DNA from 3 places in the Bacillus sp. LQ16 genome. Region 2 is predicted to be linked to each of the others. Evidence: riboswitches for the same ligand, from Rfam matches in the RefSeq annotation. Region 2 holds a riboswitch; each other region holds the start of a gene.
The links. Region 2 has a riboswitch for S-adenosylmethionine ahead of AC3EMB_RS17220 (amino acid ABC transporter permease). Riboswitches for the same ligand answer to the same signal wherever they lie in the genome.
Positions count from the first base shown of each region.

Region 1: linked by a shared signal. The riboswitch ahead of AC3EMB_RS02115 (cyclase family protein) and the one ahead of AC3EMB_RS17220 (amino acid ABC transporter permease) in region 2 are both predicted to bind S-adenosylmethionine.
Region 3: linked by a shared signal. The riboswitch ahead of AC3EMB_RS15970 (hypothetical protein) and the one ahead of AC3EMB_RS17220 (amino acid ABC transporter permease) in region 2 are both predicted to bind S-adenosylmethionine.

Region 1 is NZ_CM173491.1:409,582-413,752, reverse strand. It holds one part of gene AC3EMB_RS02130 (IS3 family transposase) at 1-376, shown strand, start outside; gene AC3EMB_RS02125 (nucleotidyltransferase domain-containing protein) at 414-1,196, opposite strand; gene AC3EMB_RS02120 (PRK06851 family protein) at 1,309-2,418, opposite strand; SAM riboswitch class I at 2,568-2,680, shown strand; gene AC3EMB_RS02115 (cyclase family protein) at 2,766-3,398, shown strand; gene AC3EMB_RS02110 (hypothetical protein) at 3,427-3,807, opposite strand; gene AC3EMB_RS02105 (ATP-binding protein) at 4,037-4,171, opposite strand, start outside.
Region 2 is NZ_CM173491.1:3,437,194-3,441,364, forward strand. It holds gene AC3EMB_RS17210 (amino acid ABC transporter substrate-binding protein) at 1-535, opposite strand, end outside; gene AC3EMB_RS17215 (amino acid ABC transporter ATP-binding protein) at 547-1,308, opposite strand; gene AC3EMB_RS17220 (amino acid ABC transporter permease) at 1,328-1,996, opposite strand; SAM riboswitch class I at 2,066-2,174, opposite strand; gene AC3EMB_RS17225 (VanW family protein) at 2,404-3,315, opposite strand; gene AC3EMB_RS17230 (hypothetical protein) at 3,745-4,074, shown strand.
Region 3 is NZ_CM173491.1:3,186,761-3,190,931, forward strand. It holds gene AC3EMB_RS15955 (group-specific protein) at 1-51, opposite strand, end outside; gene AC3EMB_RS15960 (NAD(P)H-dependent oxidoreductase) at 48-623, opposite strand; gene AC3EMB_RS15965 (SWIM zinc finger family protein) at 647-1,036, opposite strand; gene AC3EMB_RS15970 (hypothetical protein) at 1,297-1,614, opposite strand; SAM riboswitch class I at 1,655-1,753, opposite strand; gene AC3EMB_RS15975 (hypothetical protein) at 1,876-2,067, shown strand; gene AC3EMB_RS15980 (YwiC-like family protein) at 2,100-2,822, opposite strand; gene AC3EMB_RS15985 (ECF transporter S component) at 3,006-3,707, opposite strand; gene AC3EMB_RS15990 (ABC transporter ATP-binding protein) at 3,680-4,171, opposite strand, start outside.

The sequences.
Region 1 (4,171 bases), 2.4 Mb from region 2:
TGGTTCTAGACCGACGTATTCGCTTGTTTCAGACATGTTAGAGAAAGCATTGGAACGTTTACCTGAAACCCACCAGCTACTGATGCATTCAGATCAAGGATGGCATTATCAAATGAGACAGTACGTCCGTACACTTGAATCAAGAGCTATCGTCCAGAGTATGTCTCGAAAAGGCAACTGTTACGACAACGCAGTAATAGAAAATTTCTTTGGGATTATGAAGTCGGAGTTCCTCTACATAAAAGAATTTGAAAATGTAGAGCACTTTAAAATAGAATTAGAAAAATATATAGATTATTATAATACGAAACGGATTAAGGCAAAATTAAAAATGAGCCCGGTACAATACCGGACTCATTTTTATCAAGCTGCCTAATGAAATAACCGTGTCTAACTTTTAGGGGTCACTTCACTTACTTGTGCTCTTTTTCATATGCTTCAAACAACATATCTCGAAACAATGTATTTAAACTCTCAATATCGATTCCTGATCCCTTTTCAATTCCTTTTACATATTGCTGATAGTAATGAATTTGTTCTTCTAAAAATTGATTTAGCACCTTAATTTTCAATCCAACATCTAATTCAGTACCTGCTTTTTTCTTTATTAACAACTTTTCAATTTCATCTAATACGCTACGTTCTAATGATAATTCTTTAATCAATCGGTCAAATTCTACAGGAGGTAAGGTCGTTTTCTCTTCTAGCCACTTACAAGCTAAAATGGGACGTAATACATAAAAGTACTTTTTCAGCTTTACATTCTCACCTTGCAAAAATTCACGATAATTTTTCGACGCCATATGTAAATAATGATATATCGTTGCTTTTGGATCAAAATTCTTCTCACTCATCTGTTGAAGTAGTTCTGGAAAATTAGAGTTTTTCGAATAAAAAATTGGTGATCGAATCCACTCAAGTAAAGCAGGATTCGACTTCGCGAATAGTTGCAACGCCTTTTTAATATCCCAACCACTTATATCTAAATCATCACTAATTGGATATTCAATTACATCTCGTTTGTCATGAATTGATAAATACCATTCTACCGGGTGTATATAAACAAACCTAACATCATAATCGCTATCTTTCGATGGAAAACCCCAAGCACGACTCCCTGATTCTACCGCAAATAAAATTTTCACATCATTCTCTTTTTCAATTCTTTCTAACTCCAACTCGATTTTCTCTCTCATTGCATAACACCTCCATTTTTTGATTATTTCCTTGGAAATTCGACAAATACAATACTAATTTTACTACATACCAAAAAAACTGTCAGAAATTACTGACAGCCTAATGAAACGTCTATTGTTGCTTTTCGATTACAGTAGTAGCAATTCGTTCAAACTCTTTTTGAATCTCCTCTTTATATGCATCTACTATTGAAAAATCCATAGCAGCAATATAAATTCGTTCTAATTTATCACGAACCGATTTTGCTTTCGCTAAGAAAGACATCGCCTCATTCATTTTTGCTTTATATTGAATGGAAACATCACGAATTTCCTTCGCATATTTCTCATCCGTCCCTGGCGTAACAATAAGGGCATACATATCAATAATTTCATCACCCTCGCGACTTGGAAAATATTCATGTGGTGCGGTGCTATCAAAAATTGCAAAGCCTAATTCTCTTACGATAACCATATCAAGACTATGCGGGTCAAATCCGCAATGATATACTTCAACTTCAAATCCTTTTTCTTCAGCTGCCTTAGCTAACTTTTTGAGCATCGTTGATTTTCCAGAGCCTGGGCGCCCTTTTATAAAATAACGATGTGGTAACCCTTCTGTTAAATTAGGAACAAAATCAACTGCTCCTTTCGGTGTAGCAGCTCCTAAAAAACGATGTTTTACAAGCGATTGTCTCCCGTTTTTATCTGCAAATAATTTCTGGATTAGCTGATTGGTTAGTTCATTTGCTTTATTAAAATCTATATTATCAATATATATCTTCTCCCACTCATCATGTATAACCAATGCCTCTTTAAAACGTGCGTAAGCAGACTGAAAAGCTTTGCTTGCTTCTGAAACAAATCTTTCAATTTCTAACTTCTGCTTTCTTAGTTTATCTGAGTCCCAAGCAATTCCTAAATTTATATACTCTTCAACAACTCCTGGCATTTTTGGCTCAATAACATGCGGCGATGTCCCATCAACAATTCCTGCTTTTAATTTTGGGATAATTACACCATCAACCGATTTATTATCAGAAGAACAATGCAAAAATTCAATATCATATCCTTTTTCAATCCATTCACGACCTATTGCCTTTATTAAAGAAGATTTTCCCGTTCCTGGGCCACCCTTTAAGATAAATACTCTGTCTAATCCTTTTAAATTCTCTTCGTATAAATTGTGAAATCCCCTAGCTGTATTACCACCAGCATAATAATTTAATATATTTCCTGTCACTGCACTCACTCCTTCGCAGCATTCTATTTACATAAGCTACAATATGCGAGCAGCTTTATTTGGGTGAATACCTATTTTGTATTGCACGAAAAAAGGAAATGAATTACAATTTAACTATCGGAAAATTCAGATTTTAAAAACTGAATACTTCTTTATCAAGAGAGGCAGAGGGACCGGCCCTTTGAAGCCCAGCAACCTCAGTTTATACAAACTGAATAGGTGCTAATTCCTGCAAAATGCATTGCATTTTGGAAGATAAAACTCAACTAGCATGTAAAGCTCATCTTTCTTGATACTGAAGGATGAGCTTTTTATTATTTGAAAAACATATATTGGAGGTATGTAAAATGAAAGTAATTGATCTATCGCAAACATTTGAAAATAATATGTCTCAATTTCCTGGAACACCTAAAATACAACTAGAAGCTGTTACAAGTGTTGAAGAATCAGGCTATCAAGTTACAGATTTTCATTCTGTCGTTCATGTTGGCACGCATTGTGATGCCCCTGCGCATTTTATTTCAGGCGCAACGACCATCGATCGATTACCGCTGGATCAATTTGTAGGCGAAGCTGTTCTTATAGATGTAACACATATTCAAGAACGAAAATTACCTAAGGCAGTATTGCATAATGCTGATATAAAAGAAGGTGATATTGTTATTTTTCATTCTAATCTATCCACCAAATGGAATACAGAAGCTTATGAGAAAGAAGCATTTTATCTTTCTGAAGAATTAGCTAAAGAACTAGTGCGATTAAAAGTAAAATCTATCGGTTTAGATTTCATTTCTCCTGATGAAGTCACAACAGAAACATCACCGATTCATCACATATTACTAGGGAATAATATTTACTTAATTGAAAACTTAACAAATCTAGATGCTATCGAAACAAAACGTTTCTTTTTCTCAGCAGCACCTTTAAAAATTAAAAATAGTGACGGTGCTTTCGCAAGAGCATTTGCTGTTATTTTTTAAACACAGCCTATAAAAAAAGCAAAGGCCACTATTGGTCTTTGCTTCTATATTTTCTATTTAAATTAAGAAAGAATTGTTCCACACGGGGACGCACCCAAGCTAAACAATCTATCTCTTTCTTCTTTGTGCAAGCTATCTCTTCTCCATCTACCATTTCAACAAGTTCTAGTTCTAACAGTTGCCTCGTGAATGCTAACATATTCACTTCTTCGGATGGATACTCTTCTTTTAATTTCTCCTCAATTTCCCCCAATAAAAAACCGTCACGCATCATTGCCAATGCATCAATCCAAAGTGGCGGCATTTCATATTTTTCTCCTGTAATTGTATCTTTTACAATATAATTCTTTTGCTCTTTTCGAAATTGAATCGTGTGTAAACATACAGTCGAATTTAATGTTAATTCCATCATACCACCTCTTTCATAATATCTGCATAGAAAAAAGGATGCGCGTGCACCCCTTCTTATCTTTTCATAACACTACTGAACCGTTACATGAGCAATCAATCTCATGTCGATATTTTCCTCCATTATAAACGAAGTATTTTATAAAAAAAACCCTTCTTGAAACATTTTATAAAATGTTTATATTTACACAACAAGAACACTTTTCTGAAAAATCTTTTCTCCCAATACATTAAACGGTCGGCAGAAAAATTTCTACTTTCGTTCCTACTCCTAGACTACTTTGGATCGTGATACTCCCTTGATGTTCCTTAATAATTTTATATGTAATCATTAATCCAAGTCCTGTACCAGTCTCCTTTGTTGT
Region 2 (4,171 bases):
CATTCAATTCCGCTGTCGGATCCTCTGAGAACGTTTTAATTGTAAAAGCATTATTTTTATTTAATGCTTTTAATTCTTGCTCTCCAGCTGTACCAAGCCCGACACCTACAGTCTTACCTTTTAAATCTTCTAGCGATTTAATGGTATGATTATCTTTCTTCACCGCGAATACAGAACCAGAATACACGTACGGAATTGAAAAATCATATTTCTTTTTTCTTTCCGGAGAAACTGATAGTTCATTTGCAATTGTATCAATTCGTCCTGAATCTAATAAACCAAATAACCCCTCAAAATCAGAAACATTCCATTCTACTTTATACCCAGCCTTTTTAGCAGCCGCTTCAATAATTTCAGCATCAAAGCCTTTTACTTTCTCACCCTCTTTAAAAATAAATGGACTACGACCTGCAGATGTCCCAACTTTTACTACTTTTTCATTTGTTGTTTCGCTTGCTGTATTTGAACCACAAGCTGATAAAACTCCAACTGATACTGTTAATGCTAATGTTAGTAATAATGATGATTTCCTCACAATTCTTCCTCCTAAATAACGAAATGATTGCCTTCTTCTGAAGCATTCAATTGTCGTAAAAACTTTTTCGTACGTTCATTTTGTGGGTTTCGGAAAATTTCTTCTGGTGTTCCCTGCTCTACAATAATGCCATCAGCCATAAATATAACGCGATCCGCCACCTCTTTTGCAAAATTCATTTCATGTGTAACAACAACCATCGTTATGTGCTGTCTTGCCAAGTCTTTAATAACTTGCAATACCTCATTCACCAATTCTGGATCAAGTGCGGAAGTCGGTTCATCAAACAATAATACTGCGGGATTTAAAGCCATTGCCCTAGCAATCCCTATCCTTTGCTGTTGCCCTCCTGATAACATTGTTGGATAAAAATCTTCTTTATCAGCTAAGCCTACTTGTTTTAATATTTTTCTCGATATTCCCTTTGCCTCTTCTTCACTTTTTTTCTGTACAACCGTTAATGCCGTTGTAATATTTTGCAATGCTGTTTTATTTTTAAATAAATTATAATTTTGAAAAACCATTGCCGTTTTTTGACGCAATTGTATTATTTCTTTTTTATAAAGTCTCTTCGCATGAATCTCTAAATCTTCAATTCTAATACTGCCATCATTCGGTTGTTCTAATAAGTTTAAACACCTTAATAATGTCGATTTACCCGAACCAGAAGGTCCAATAATGACTACTACTTCTCCCTTATTTACAGTAAGTGAAATCCCTTTTAGTACTTCATTATGTTTGTAAGACTTATACAAATCTCTTATCTCAATCATATATATCACCTCATTTCTGTTACAAATATGGTGCATCAAGTTTCTTTTCTAACTTTTTCTGTCCCCAGCTAATTACGATTGTAATAATCCAATATACTATCGCTACCGCTAAATAACTTTCCATATAACGATATGATTGTGCCGCTAGCATTTTCGCTTGTGCTAAAATTTCAGCCACCCCAAGTGCAAAAGATAACGAAGATTCTTTTAACAATCCAACAAAATTATTTCCAAGTGACGGTACTGCGACACGAATAGCTTGCGGAAAAATAATTTGTCGCATCGCTTGCGCCTTTGTCATTCCAACTGATAAACAGGCATCCATTTGCCCTGATTCCACAGCATTTAATGAACCTCGAATAATCTCTGATAAATAAGCAGCATTATTTAAACTTAGGCCAATTAAAGTTGCTTGCATAGCTGTAAGCACTGTAAATGTCGGAAAGATTTGTGGTAATCCGAAATATAAAACAAACAATTGAACTAATAACGGGGTTCCTCTAAAGAAAGAGATATACACTCTTGCAATTGAATATAAATATTTCGTTTTATTTTTCGTTATGATCGCCAAGCCGATCCCTATAACGAAGGAAATAATCATTGAAACTACAGTAATCCCTAAAGTTATGTATACATATTTAAATAATTGCGGAAAACTTTCTAAAAAATACGTTACATCAAACTTCACTCTATCCCCCCTCTCTAAACAAAAAACTCTTCTTACGCATATAAGAAGAGTTAAATGTGAATCCATTTCTCCTCATCTTTCAAACGCCTATTGCGTTCGCTGGAGTTAGCACAGTACTTTGATACAGCCTGTTGCTGAGATTTCATCGGGCCAGTCCCTCCATCTCTCTTGATAAGAAAACCAATAAATTTTTCCATTTATTTAGTTGTTATTATGAAGAATACACCCCATTACTAATAATGTCAATAAGAAAACTATGAATTAAATTTAATGCTTTTTTTAGACTGTCTTACTCCTATTAAATTTCCTCCTGTTCATTATATCTTGAGGTGTAATATTGATTGCACAAAAAAGCCATTAATTCTATCAAACTTAGAAATAATGGCTTTTTTATAAAGGTATTATACTTATCTCATTTTATGTACTTCAGCAACTAGCTTTCCACCCTGAATGCCCATATAAAGCTTCACAGGTGCATCATTCGTATTTTCAAATACTAAATCTAAATATGGATATGCAATTGTAGCATCTCTTCCTTGTGGAACATAACCTACCGTTTTAGAATGTGTAGTTCTCTCCACCATTTTCAGGCCAGCTTGATCTGCTGCATTGTATAAAGTTGAAGATGTTTGACAAACACCACCGCCATATCCATCTACTAATTTACCATCAACTATTTCTTTCCCTAATTGATATCCTTTATCTGGTGTCGTATCACCGATTAATGAATTAAAAGAGAAACGGTCTCCTTTTGCTAACACAACTCCATTTATGCTCGCTGCTGACAAACGAATATTCTCAATACGGCCACCTGTTGAACCACCTAAGTTCGTTTCATATCTACCAATTACCGTACCATTTCCTTGCGCATCACTTAATGTTGCGACTGGTTTTTTCTCCACAATCGGCAACTGATACGTAGCATCCCACATACCAACGTTTAACAATTTATCTACTAATTCTTTTTCCATTAATTCATAAGAAGGTTTTCCTTCTTGCCAACTTCCATCAGGTGCTATACGTGAAGGAACCATTTTTTTGTCGACGCTTTTTCCAACCTCACCAACAACCTTTGTTACAGACTTTTTAAATTTCGCTTCATCTTCAAAATAGCCTAAACCAGATAAATCTAATTTTTTCACTTCAGTACCAGTTCGACCATCAACTAAACTAATAGTATCTTGCACTTCTGCTTTAGCCTCTACAGTGTGCCCACCAATATCACTTACCAATGCAACATCACTTACTTTTGCACCACAACCACTCACTACAGCTACACATAACACCCCAACTAATATACCCTTTACTTTACGGAACAATATACTCTCTCCCTTTCCCCAACATCACTATTATGTATTTATTTCATTTTTATGTATGTTTTGTTACAATCATTTTACAATATGTTTATAAAATGTTACAAGTTATTTTTCACTCTATATAAATTACTCTTTTCTTTTATAAATGTCTATACATATTTACATAAAAGTTTGAGTTTGATAGAATTGTAACTTTTATGTAAACTCTCTCTTTTATCCAGTATATACCATCAAGCAAAAGAAATACAAATCAAAAACCCTCAAGCTATTTTTTATAAAGTGAAACTTTAATCAGTGGGGTCTTACTGCCCGTTAATGCGGGATAAAGAAAAATCCCGTCAACATAAATAGGTATTTGCCGTGCCACCGCTCCGCTTTTGCACATACATTATGGTGAATTCAACCTATTTTAAAGAAATGGAGGATGTTATTATGTATCCCTACAATCCATATGATCCATATAATCAATATGCGTACCAACAACCACAGTATGACTTACAAGCACAATATCAATCTTATATAGATCAAGCAGAGCAAACGAATCCATATGACCAAAATAGACAATTCCAACTTCCAATCTCTTTTCCTGGCACTGGAAATCGTCAATTAGAAAGACGCGTAAATGAGCTTGAACAAAGAGTACGTCAACTAGAAAATACAGTTGAGCGCCATACACGTAGACTAAACCGCTTAAACCAACGTTTACGTACAGTAGAAAACAGACTAAACATTCCATTCGCAGCATTAGAAGACGGATTTTAATCGAGAAAATAAAAATTATATAAGGAAGGGGCTCCCCCTTCCTTATATAAATTGACGAAAGTTTTTTCCATCTCTATACTGATAAGAGTTAATGAAA
Region 3 (4,171 bases), 250 kb from region 2:
AAGTTCGTTATCATACTGACAACAGTTTATAATACGATCGACTTCATTCATAATGTACGAGCCTTTTCTTCTATTTGTAATAACCATTTTTCGCGCTTTGATACTTTACTCGTTTTCACAGATTGAAACACTGACCGTTTTATATCACGAATGCCACAAAAACGTAAAACACCTCTCTTCATCATAATCCAATCTGCTGATCGATATAACAATGCGACGTACCATAGAGGCGAGTCTAACGTATTAATAACCCACGCTTTTTTCCCTTGCAATAATCCTTTCGGCAGAGCCCCTTCATATTTATAAGCAAATTCAGCTACGAAAATACGGTCAATAAAACCTTTTAAAATAGCTGGCATCCCCCACCACCATATTGGATAGATGAATAGAATTGTATCTGCTTCTTCTACTAACGTTCTGTATCGAGCTGTTTCTTCTTCATTTACTAAATCACGTCTTTTCTTCTCTTCATTAAATACGAGGACTGGATCAAATTGTTCTTTGTATAAATCAAGTACGGTAACTGAATGATTTGTTTCCTGTAGTCCTTTTTGCACATGATTTAAAATCGCCGCATTAAAACTTGAAGGACTAGGATGAGCGTATACAATTAGTACGTTCACTACATAACAACTCCCTCTATAAGTTAAAGTTTCCCCTTCTTTAACATCTTCTCTACAATTTGCATGTTTTTCGAACTTTGCAACAGTCGATTTAATACAGTAAGTAACTCTTCTTTTTCTAAATCTTTCAGTTTCTCTTTAACTGCACTCTCACCAGCACCTTGAATATCATAAACAACTGCCGCCATATGTTTACAATAATTTTCATACGGACATTCGCAACTACTTTTTGAAAAATCTTCGAGATCAATAACTACTTCATAATTCCCTGCATTTCCAGTAACGAAAGCAAACACTTTGTTATCTTGTATTTCAACATCTTCTACATGTCCATCTTCATAATATTCATATCCCTTATCTACAACGTACTTTGGGATCCATTTCGTTATATCTTTTAATAAGTAAGCGTACATAATTGTACCCCTTCCTTTAATTCCCTTTTGACTTCCAAACCCCTGCATGTTATTCTAAGAACTGTTAAATAGCAAGTCTATTTTGCAAAACGACTGACACCTATTCGGCGAAGGTGTCTCTTTTCATTTGCAGCCGATACGAATTGCCTCTTTCAGGCACATTCAATTTTTGACACTACACACTCAACACCATTCCCTGTATCAGGCTGCTTAAGCAGTCTTTTACTCTACATACTCCGTTATTTTAAAAAAAAGAGAGCTTAGCTCCCTTTTCTCGCCTTATAAAATACCCCTTTTTCAGTATAGAGATATTCATCAGCTAATGTAATTTTCCCATCCAGTTTCAGTTCATCTAATAGTCTTGATAAATAAAATTGATGTAACATCTTTTTCGTGAATTTTCCTTCATGATGCGAAACGATATGTTCTTGAATATCTAACAATGATATTGGCTTATCTTGCTCTATCATATATTCATAAACTGTACTACGCAGTTTTACGTATTTTTCGAGTGTCACAGCAATGCGCAACCCCTTTCTTCTTAATATAAATTTTCGTAATCGGTTTTTTTGCAACAAAAAAACCTCTCCGATAAGAAGAAGTTACGTATATATCTTCGTCTTATCTCCCAGAACAAATATGTTCTGCTGGAATTAGCACCTGCATCGCGGTTGCTGGGTTTCATCGGGCCAGTCCCTCCACCTCTCTGGATAAGAAAATATTCACTTAATTCTTACTATACGTAATTTCATTTTAATTGTCAAACAAATATAACAAATAATATTTTCTTCTTTACTGTTCATACTATACATATATGAATATGCAAGGAGGATTATGAAATGCATCAAAATGCTCGCGGATATGTACAAGATTCTTTTCAATCATTACAAGAAGCAAAACATTGTTTAGAAGAAGCATTACAGACTGTTGAAAAAGATTTTAATCGCGCTCGTATTGAGCAATCCCTTTATGCGATCGAACAAGCTATTCAACGCTGCGATTACACCGTTCACATTTTAGAACAAGATTGAAAAAACTTCCCATCATAAGGTGGGAAGTTTTTTCAAATGGCATACTTCATAATTATTGCCGTTATGATTAAAAAATATACAGAATTCACAATTTCTAAAATCCCTACTTTTATAATAGAAATTTTTTTGCCATACAATATAATGGCTCGAATGACACTTGGTATAAAAATAAGGGAGCACCACGGATTAATTGCAAATACAATGATTGTTAATAGAATATGATAACCCCAAGATATAAAACGATACTTCGGATTATTTTTCTCACGTATCATCGTTTTCACATAAAACGTACTACCTAAAAAGTATAAGAATGAAATAAGTGCAATGAATAATGCTGTATGATCGATTTGTTTCATTGAAAAATAATAACTAATTAACCCACCAACACAAAACACAATGATCGCACAAATATCATTTAATAGTGCCCTTTCATTTTTTTGACGAGCATAATGCATATTTACTATAAATAGTGGAATCATGACTATTACGAATAAAAGAATGCGCCATTCATATAATAGAGAAATCATCCCAAATACGAACGCAATAATAAAATATACAATTGAAGCATGTAAATACTCTTTTTTTCGTTTTTGTTTTATGTGCATAAGGAATGGATACGTAGCTAAATAGATAAAGAACCAAGCTATAAACAATGGAATGTGATATATAGTAGGTTTTCCAAGTATGACACTTAATAGAAATGGTATAGCAAGCATCGCCCATGCACCATGTTGCTTCGGAATAACTAACTTCATTAACTATACACCTCCCTTTTGAAAATAGTTCTCACCTATTATTATACGAATAATTTTATATAGTAACGGATATATATTGGACTATTTTTTGACAATAAAAAATGCTCCTTACAATATGTAAGAAGCATGAAAGAGGCAAACGAATATGTAAGTCGCGACCCTACCTTATATGAGTATGCTTTTCTATGCTATGTTATGCTTATCTAATATACCGTATTTCTTTTTAAATCTTGTGAGAATCGTAATCCAAGAAGTACTAAATAATAGTAAGAAGACAACATTCGAAATTGCATGGCTCAAATCGAAATAAAAACTTGCGATGTAATACGAAATGACTGTTTCCCACGTTGCCTCTCGTATAAAACCGAGAAGTCCCCAGAAATTCATAATCCAGCCAAATAAAAATCCAACAAACAATCCGTACAGGAGTCTTCCCCATAGCTTTTTCATTAAAAATGTATTACGCAATAATCCAGCTATAAAACCAATCATACCCCATGAAAACATTTGCCACGGCGTCCACGGACCTTGCCCTAAAAAGATGTTAGACACAATCGCTGCTGTTGCACCGATCATAAAACCCGCTTCACTTCCAAACACAATTGCAGAAACGATAATAACAAAAGAAGTTGGTTGTACACTCGGTAAAATAGAAAATGGTACGCGGCTAACTGCTGCAATTGCTGCTAATACAGCAACGAGAACAATTTCACGTGAAACAAACGCCTTTCTTTCAAAACGGATATAGAAAGGTAACATAATAACAACTAATAAAAACAAACTACTTAACATGTAATAACCGTCCATAATAAGTGTAGTAAAGAGTAATGTGCCTATTATTACTGCAAAAATACATATTATGAATGCAACATATCGTTTGGACACGCTTCGTACACATCCTCCCACGTTAATGCATATGGCAATTCTTTTCGAATGAATCGATTGATAGATGTTGTATAAAAGAAGTTGCCGCTAAAAAATTCTTTCGGTGCATCATTCATAATGACTGTCCCATCAAATAACATCATACATTGATCAACGTATTTCGCAGCGAACTCAATGTCATGCGTTGCCATTACAATTGTTGTTCCTTCTTTTTGCAGCTTCCTAAATAGTTCTCCTACTCTTTCTTTCTTCCATGGATCTAATCCCTTTGTCGGTTCATCAAGTAATAATAACGTTGGCTTTGATAATAACGTTGTACATAATGCAAGAAGTTGTTGCTCTCCTCCGCTACAATCATGCGGATGGCGTTCTTTAAGCGAATACAACCAAAACTGTTTTAGCGTATCTTCTGCTATTTCTTTTCCTTGTTCTCCATATAATTCACGTGCACGTTCATACACCTC